Regions from separate parts of the Massilia sp. NP310 genome, predicted to be linked through region 2. Evidence: predicted binding sites of a transcription regulator. Region 2 holds the regulator's gene; the other holds the start of a gene.
What was found. Region 2 encodes LexA, which represses DNA repair genes until DNA is damaged. Its sites were predicted from a motif close to ACTGTATNNNNATACAGT; they were not measured.

Region 1 (4,414 bases), 910 kb from region 2:
TCGCCATCGCCACGGGTCGTGTAGTTGGACATCAGGTGCAAGAGCGAAGCGACCAGCAATGCGTCCTGGCTGCGCGGTTCCGACGGCGTCGTGCGGGGGGTGGAAATGGTCATGCAAGCGTCTCCCAAAAAAGCGGTTGCGGTCGGCAACGATCGGACGTGAAGAGTCGAGATTCGCACAAGATGCGAATGATTCTCATTTCATTATTCACGCCTCGCGCGGCGAAAGCAAGCGTTTTCGGCAATCGAATCGCAGTCCGGATGAGGTCTGGTGACAGTTAATTCTGTAGAGCAATTAAAGCGGGAAATTACAGCCGGGTTTCACGCGCCGCGCGCAGGAATTCGTCGAGCACCGGGGTGCAGTCGAGCAGGTCGACGCCGCCGGCGCGGTGGAACTCGGGGTGCCACTGCAGGCCCATGACGAAGTTGGCGCGCTGATAGCGGATCGCCTCGATTACGCCGTCCGGCTCGGACATGGCCTCGATGCGGATGTCGCGCCCGAGATCCTTGACCGCCTGGTGGTGAATCGAGTTCACCATCGCCCGCTCGACCTTGGGGAACATGCGGCCCAGCGACGAGCCCTTGGGGAAGACGATGGCGTGGCGGTGCGCGTCGTAGATGTCATGCACGTGAGCCAGGGCTTCGGGCATGTCGGTGGCGACGTCCTGGTGCAGGGTGCCGCCGAAGGCGACGTTGATCAGCTGGCAACCACGGCACACGCCCAGCACCGGTTTGCCGGCGTCGACGAATTCGTGCAGCAGTTCGAGTTCGTAGACGTCGCGCGCGCGGTCGCCGCTCCATTCGGGACGGGTGGGGGTTTCGGAATAGGTTTGCGGCGCCACGTCGGCCCCGCCCTGCAGCACCAGGCCGTCGAGGTGGCGCGCATAGTGGCGCAGGGTGATGTTACTGGGGTGCAGCAGGCCGTTGGTATTCACGGTGGGGATCATGAACACCAGCACATCGCGCGACATCACCCATTGGGCGATCGATTCCTCGAGATACTGCAGGTTCTTGCTGAGCAGCCCCTTGGCGCCGGCGGCCGGATGAAAGATGCGGGCCGAGACGCCGATGTGCAGCGTGCGCTGCATGAAATCGCGGTTGAAGCGTTCGCGCAGCGAGCGAAAACGCGAGGTGATGACCCGGCCGGCCAGGGCGACGGCATTGTCGCCATCGCGCAGGTAGCGCGCGGGCCCGCGCGACTGGCCGCCGCTGGCGCGCCGTTCGGGCACGCGCACGCGGGTCTCGCGGCGCTCGTCCACGTCCGCGGCGGAATCATCGTTGCGCTTGATTTGATCGTCTTCAGCCATGGCTATTAATATAACTTCGCCACCGCTGCGCACAATATAAACTTGTTACAAAACGTCGCGTTCCGCCTACACCGGAAGGTCGAGCAGCTTCTGGAAGGTCAGCATCCAGTGGCGGCCGGCGACCGGCGTCGTGAGCAGGCCGCGCGCCCCGGCGCGGCGCGCACGCACGCTGTCGTAGTGAAACGATTGCTCGACCAGGAACACCACCGGCGTGCGCTGCGCGCCGTCCTGCGACTTGATCGAGCTGCACACCTCATACGGTTCGATGCCAGCCGCCGCCGTATTGATCAGCACCAGCGCTACCGGCGTTTCGTCGCACAGGCGCACCGCCGCGCACACGCTGTCGGTCCATTCCACCGGCACCCGGCGCGGGCCGAGCACGCGCGCCACCTGGTTTCGCAGCTTGCATTCCTTGTCCACGATCAGAACGGCCCCATCTACGGGACCACGGCGCAGGCGCGTGTAGAATGCCGGCGTTTCGCAGTCCGGCGCCAGGCGCGGACGGCGGCGGCGCTCGGCCAGCACGCGCCGGACCGTGCGGGTGCTCTGCTGCACCAGCACCTGGACCCGGGTATCGAGCAGTTCGGCCAGGGCTTCATGCAGCTGCACGGGGTCGACCGGCCGCGCCAGGGTGCGCCAGGGTCCGGCGCCGGGGTTGCCGGCGTTGCCGATGACGAGCGCCGGCTGCAGCGATCCCGGCGGCAGGCAACCGAGCCGGGTCAGCGCGGTCGGGCTGTCGCCGTTGGCGATATACAGGTCCGGCTCTTGCAAACTGTCGTCGTGCAGGCAAGAATACGACGGCCCCACGCCCGGTGCCCGCGCCAGCAGGGCTTCGAGCCGCGCGCTTTCGCCAGGTGTGAACCCGATCAGACGTACGGAAAACGGATAGCTGGACAAGTGCATCGGTAACGCCCCTCCCTGGCATTGCCGTGGTTATCCGGCTTAATCTAGCACAAACGTGCAAAGCGAAAAGCACGTCACAGCGCAAACTACTGTATATTTAAACAGTAAAAAAGCCTAACCTTTTCCTCCCGACAAGTTAGAATGCCGGAGCATTCGACAAACAATCTTCAAGATGGCCTCCAAGAAACCCGCTCCAGACTATAGCGAATCATCCATCCGCGTCCTCAAGGGACTCGAACCTGTCAAACAGCGCCCGGGCATGTACACCCGGACGGAGAACCCGCTCCACATCATCCAGGAAGTGATCGACAACGCCTCCGACGAAGCGCTGGGCGGTCACTGCAAGAACATCGGCGTGACCCTGAACCCGGACGGTTCGATCACGGTCGAGGACGACGGCCGCGGCATCCCGGTCGGTATCCACCCGGAAGAAGGCGTGTCCACGGTCGAGATCGTGTTCACCCGCCTGCACGCCGGCGGCAAGTTCGACAAGGGTTCGGGCGGCGCCTACGCCTTCTCGGGCGGCCTGCACGGGGTCGGCGTCTCGGTCACCAATGCGCTGTCGAAGCGCCTCGAGATCGAGGTGTGGCGCAAGGACGACCAGGGCAACGGCCAGCACAAGCTGGTGTTCGCCGACGGCGAAGTGATCGAGCCGCTCACGTCCAGCCCTGCCGAGCGTGGCGGCAAGAAGAACGGCACCCGCGTCACCGCCTGGCCGGACGGCAAGTATTTCGATTCCCCGAACATCCCGCTGGGCGACCTGCAGCGCCTGCTGCGCTCGAAGGCGGTGCTGCTGCCGGGCGTGACGGTCACGCTCACCAACGCCAAGACCGGCGACGTCCAGACCTGGCGCTACGACGAAGGCCTGCGCGGCTACCTGAACGAGGCGCTGGCCCAGAGCTCGAACGGCGAGACCCTGATCCCGCTGTTCGAAGGCGCGCAGTTTGCCGCCGCGGGCGACGACAGCTTTGCCGAAGGCGAAGGCGCCGACTGGGTCGTGGCCTGGACCGAAGAAGGCGGCGTGGTGCGCGAGTCCTACGTCAACCTGATCCCGACCGTGAGCGGCGGCACCCACGAAGCCGGCCTGCGCGACGGCCTGTTCGGCGCGGTGAAGAACTTCGTCGAGCTGCACGGCCTGCTGCCGAAGGGCGTCAAGCTGCTGCCCGAAGACGTGTTCGCGCGCGTCTCGTTCGTGCTGTCGGCCAAGGTGCTGGACCCGCAATTCCAGGGCCAGACCAAGGAACGCCTGAATTCGCGCGACGCGCTCAAGCTGGTGTCGACGTTTACGAAGCCGCCGCTCGAGCTGTGGCTGAACCAGCACGTCGAATACGGCAAGAAGCTGGCCGAACTGGTCATCAAGCAGGCCCAGTCGCGCCTGCGTTCGCTGCAAAAAGTCGAGAAGAAGAAATCGTCCGGCGTGGCGGTGTTGCCGGGCAAGCTGACCGATTGCGAATCGACCGACATCACGCGCAACGAGCTGTTCCTGGTCGAGGGCGACTCGGCCGGCGGCTCGGCCAAGATGGGCCGCGACAAGGAATTCCAGGCCATCCTGCCGCTGCGCGGCAAGGTGCTCAACTCGTGGGAGACCGACCGCGACCGCCTGTTCGCCAACAACGAGATCCACGATATCTCGGTGGCGATCGGCGTCGATCCGCATGGACCGAACGATTCGCCCGACCTCTCCAGCCTGCGCTACGGGAAGATCTGCATCCTGTCCGATGCGGACGTCGACGGTTCGCACATCCAGGTGCTGCTGCTGACGCTGTTCTTCAAGCACTTCCCGGCCCTGTTCCGCAACGGGAACATCTGCATCGCGCGTCCGCCGCTGTACCGCGTCGACGTGCCGGCGCGCGGCAAAAAGCCGATCCAGAAGCTGTACGCGCTGGACGACGGCGAGCTGCTGGCGATCGAGGACAAGCTCAAGAAAGAGGGCCTGAAGGAAGGCGTGTGGAGCATCTCGCGCTTCAAGGGCCTGGGCGAGATGAACGCCGAGCAGCTGTGGGAAACCACCATGAACCCGGACACGCGCCGCCTGCTGCCGGTCTCGTTCGGCCAGTACGACGTGGCCGAGTCGGCATCGCGCTTCAATATGCTGATGGGCAAAGGCGAAGCCGCGGCGCGCCGCGCGTGGATCGAGGAACACGGGAACGAGACCGAGGCGGATATCTAATCCGCGCTACTCGCGAGCAACCGAACAGACATCAT
Region 2 (4,414 bases):
CCGACACGGGCCTGTTCGACTGGGCCGCGTATCCGAACATCGCCCAGAACTTCCGCAAGCAGCCGAGCGCCGCGCAAGGCATGGCCCAGCTGCGGGCCAAGGCGCTGCGCGACTTCGGCGCCGCGCTGGGGCCGGAGGCGGCGCACCACATCGCGGTCGGCGCCGAGACGCTGGCCCTGCGCATGGAGCGCACCTGCGCCAATGCGCTGGCGCTGGCGACGATGCTCCAAGCCGACGACCGGGTCGCCGCCGTGCATTACCCGGGCCTGGCCTCGCACCCGCAGCATGCGATCGTCGAGACGCTGTTCCGCTCCGGCGGCTCGCTCTTGAGCTTCGAGCTGAAGGACGAGATCGACCCGTTCGACTACCTGAACCGCCTCAAGTTGGCGATCCCGGCCTCGAACCTGGGCGACAACCGCACCCTGGTGATTCCGGTGGCGCACACGATCTTCTTCGAGATGGGCCCCGAGCGGCGCGCCAGCATGGGCATCGCGGAAGGCCTGATCCGGGTGTCGGTGGGCATCGAGGACACCGCCGACCTGGTCGGCGACTTCCGCCAGGCGCTGGATGCGTAAAGCCAGGTAAAACTGTCCTGATCGGGCCGGCAAATGCCGGCCTCGTCATTTTTGCGGTTGAGCCCAGCCGTAAAACACGGCTATCATGGACTTTTACCAGCCCAGCCTTACGGTATGCCCATGAAACGAATCCTGTCCTGCCTGTTCCTCGCGGTGTCCTTCGCAAGCGGTGGCGCCGCCTTCGCCGGCGAACTCGAGGATGCCAACGCCCTGTTCGAGAAGAAGGACTATGCGGGCGCGCTCAAGCTGTACACCAAGCTGGCCAATGCCGGCAATCCACAGGCCCAGCAGCAGCTGGGCCAGATGTACTGGTATGGCGAAGCCGGCGCGGTCGACGAGGCAAAGGCGAAGGAGTGGTTCGAAAAGTCGGCCGCCAAGGGCAATAAGGTCGCCGCCGACTCGCTCGTGATCATGCAGCAGCGCGTCCTTCGCCGCGCCGAGATCGACTACTGGATCAAGGGCTACGATGGCGCCGAGCTGCAGTCGGGCGAATACCGCTGCCCGTTGCCGCGCATCCCGGCGGTGTCGAAGATCAATGAAGAGATCGAGCGCGTGAACAACGCCGTGACCAGCTGGCAGGATTGCTACAACAAGATGGTGACCAACCTGAACGCGCAGTCGCCGCTGACCAAGCGCATCCCGCCCGACATCGCCAAGCTGATGAACAAGCAGGAAACCGAGGCCTCGACCGCCTATCTGGAGGCGGTGCGCCAGAACATCGCCGAGGGAGCGAAAGTCAATTCGAAGATGGTATTGGCCGATTTCGCCGCCTGGCGCAGCGCGACCGAGGCCTTCGTGGACCAGCATAATGCGGTGGTCAACAAGGCCAAGCAATAATAGTGAATGCCGGCCCGCAGGCCGGCGTGCTCAAGAGGTGAAGCCGATCAGTTCCAGCTACGCATCAACCCAACCGCCAGTCCCTCGAGCGCAAACTCTTCGTCGGGCGTGACTTCGATGACCTTGAAGTCGGGGTTCTCGGGCAGCAGTTCGACCAGGTCGCCGGTCTTGCGGTAGCGCTTGACGGTGACTTCCTCGCCCAGGCGGGCGACGACGATCTGGCCGTTCTTGGCGCTATCGATTTTCTTGACCGCCAAAAAGTCGCCATCCATGATGCCGGCGTCGCGCATCGACCAGCCTTTTACCTTGAGCAAGAAGTCGGGCCGCGCCGCGAACATCGCGGTGTCGACGTTATAGGTCGCTTCGACGTGTTCTTGCGCCAGGATCGGATTGCCGGCGGCGACGCGACCGACCAGCGGCAGCGACATCAGGGAAGGTGGCGGCATCGGGATCTGCTCGACGCTGGCGCCGACCAGGCGGATGCCGCGCGAAGTGCCCGGCGAAATCTCGATCGCGCCCTTGCGCGCCAGGGCTTGCAGGTGTTCTTCGGCCGCATTGGCCGAACGGAAGCCCAGTTCGGCCGCGATTTCGGCCCGGGTCGGAGGGAAACCCGTGTTCTCGATCGCTTCCTTGATCAGGTTAAGGATCTGTTCTTGCCTTGCAGTGAGCTTGAGCATAAATAATCTTGCAGCAACGGGTTGTAGAGGTAGACTGTATTTTTGTACAGTATTCTGCTATACGCAAGTGATATACACGAAAAAGCGCAAAAAAAGCGCGCACAAGACAAAAAATAGGGCTTCCATGGGCCTAATTGTCGAGTGAGCGCGGCGCCGCGATGGGGCGCTTGACAGCCAAGTTCCCTTTTTGCCCATTTCACGCTATACTAGCTGGCTGTTCCCTTCCCACACTCGTCTTGACGCCGAGGTGGGCATTTATGTAAAACGTCCTCAAGGAGTAATGCATGCGTCATTATGAAATCGTTTTTATCGTCCATCCGGACCAGAGCGAGCAAGTCCCGGCGATGATCGAGCGTTACAAGACCACGGTGACCAGCCGCGGCGGTAACATCCATCGCGTGGAAGACTGGGGCCGCCGCCAGATGGCTTACCAGATCCAGAAGCTGCCAAAAGCTCACTACATCTGCCTGAACATCGAATGCGACAACGAGACCCTGGTCGAGCTGGAAACCGCATTCAAGTTCAATGATGCCGTTCTGCGTCATCTGACCGTCAAGATGAAGAAAGCAGAAACCGCACCGTCGCCGATGATGAAATCGGTGCAGCGCGAAGACGCAGCCAAGAGCCACCGTGCAGAAGCAGCCGCTCCTGCAGCTGCCCCGGCCGCCGCTGCCTAAGATTTTTTCCAGGAATTCGTAACAAGCAGTAGTAGAACCGGGTGAATCAGCTCCAGCTCGTGGCGACCATCGCCGAGCGTGACGTACTGCGCTACACCCCGGCCGGCGTGCCGATCGTTTCAGCCGTCCTGATGCACAGTTCGCATCAGCGCGAGGCGGGGATCGATCGCCTGGTCGAGTTCGAAGTTCCCGCGTTCGCCGCGGGCGAGATTTCGGGCAGGTTCGGAAACGCCGAGCTCGGCGCCAGCTACCGCTTCGATGGATTCCTCGCACGAAAAAATCGCAACAGCAAAGCCCTGGTGTTTCACATCATTGATTTCAGTGCCGCCTAGTTCGGCAATTTAGATATACAGGAGCCTCGAAATGGCATTCGGTAAAAAGTTCGACAAAAACAAAGCCAAAGAAAAACTGAAGCGCAAGCAGCAGAACCCGCTGTTCAAGCGCAAGAAATTCTGCCGCTTCACCGCCGCCGGCGTTGAGCAGGTCGACTACAAAGACGTCGACACCCTGAAGGACTTCGTCCAGGAAAACGGCAAGATCATGCCAGCACGTCTGACCGGCACCAAGGCGCACTACCAGCGTCAGGTCGACGCCGCCATCAAGCGCGCCCGTTACCTGGCGCTGCTGCCGTACACCGACCTGCACCACGGTTAATCGTCGGTCACGACAGTCAGATATCCTGGAGATAAAACATGCAAGTTATTCTGTTGGAAAAAGTTATCAACGTCGGCAACCTGGGCGACGTCGTCAAAGTCAAGGATGGTTACGCACGTAACTTCCTGATCCCACAAAAGATGGCACGCCGCGCTACCGCGTCGGCAGTGGCCGAGTTCGAAGCCAAGCGCGCCGAACTGGAAAAAGCAGCCGCCGAGAAGCTGGCAGCCGCCCAAGCCCAAGGCGACAAGCTGAGCGGCCTGACCGTCACCATCGGCCAGAAGGCCGGCGTCGACGGCCGTCTGTTCGGTTCGGTCACCAACGCGGACATCGCTGAAGCGCTGACCAAGCAGGGCTTCCCGGTCGAAAAAGCTGCCGTTCGCCTGCCGAACGGCCCGCTGAAGACCACCGGCGAATTCCCGGTTGCAGTCGCCCTGCACACCGACGTCGTGTCGGAAATCACCATCGCTGTCGTGGGCGAAGCTGCCTAAGCGAATGCTGAACTGAAGTAAAAGCAGTACACGAAAAAGCCGGGTTCTCCCGGCTTTTTTGCTTTTGAAACTCACCAATTATGACAGCCGTGTGACAGGAGAAGGTATAATGCCGCCCATGAACGCAGCACCCTCAGACCCGCAGATCGAAGCCCTGCGCATCCCCCCGCACTCCATCGAAGCAGAGCAGTCCGTCATCGGCGGCCTGCTGCGCGATAATGCCGCCTGGGACCGCATCGCCGACTTCATGCATGCGGAAGACTTCTACCGTTACGATCACCGCATCATCTTCGAACAGATGGTCCGCCTGATCAACGCCGGCAAGCCGGCCGACGTGATCACGGTCTATGAAGCCTGCAACCAGCTCGGCAAGGCCGAGGAAGTGGGTGGCCTGCAATACCTGAACGCGATGGCGCAGAACACGCCGTCGGCCGCCAATATCCGCCGCTACGCCGAGATCGTGCGCGACCGCGGCATCCTGCGCCAGCTGATCACCGTCGCCG

Region 1: KY496_RS15280 (DNA topoisomerase IV subunit B) is a predicted target of LexA. The motif match lies at 2,298-2,315, and genes of this name have one in related genera.

Annotation. Positions count from the first base shown of each region.
Region 1 covers NZ_CP080379.1:3,478,979-3,483,392, forward strand. Annotated here, with positions in the region: gene KY496_RS15265 (hypothetical protein) at 1-113, opposite strand, end outside; gene KY496_RS15270 (gamma-glutamyl-gamma-aminobutyrate hydrolase family protein) at 308-1,306, opposite strand; gene KY496_RS15275 (two-component system response regulator) at 1,373-2,209, opposite strand; gene KY496_RS15280 (DNA topoisomerase IV subunit B) at 2,382-4,379, shown strand; gene parC (DNA topoisomerase IV subunit A) at 4,413-4,414, shown strand, end outside.
Region 2 covers NZ_CP080379.1:2,568,204-2,572,617, reverse strand. Annotated here, with positions in the region: gene KY496_RS11345 (cystathionine gamma-synthase family protein) at 1-575, shown strand, start outside; gene KY496_RS11340 (tetratricopeptide repeat protein) at 696-1,412, shown strand; gene lexA (transcriptional repressor LexA) at 1,460-2,089, opposite strand; gene rpsF (30S ribosomal protein S6) at 2,374-2,766, shown strand; gene priB (primosomal replication protein N) at 2,808-3,098, shown strand; gene rpsR (30S ribosomal protein S18) at 3,130-3,420, shown strand; gene rplI (50S ribosomal protein L9) at 3,459-3,911, shown strand; gene KY496_RS11310 (replicative DNA helicase) at 4,021-4,414, shown strand, end outside.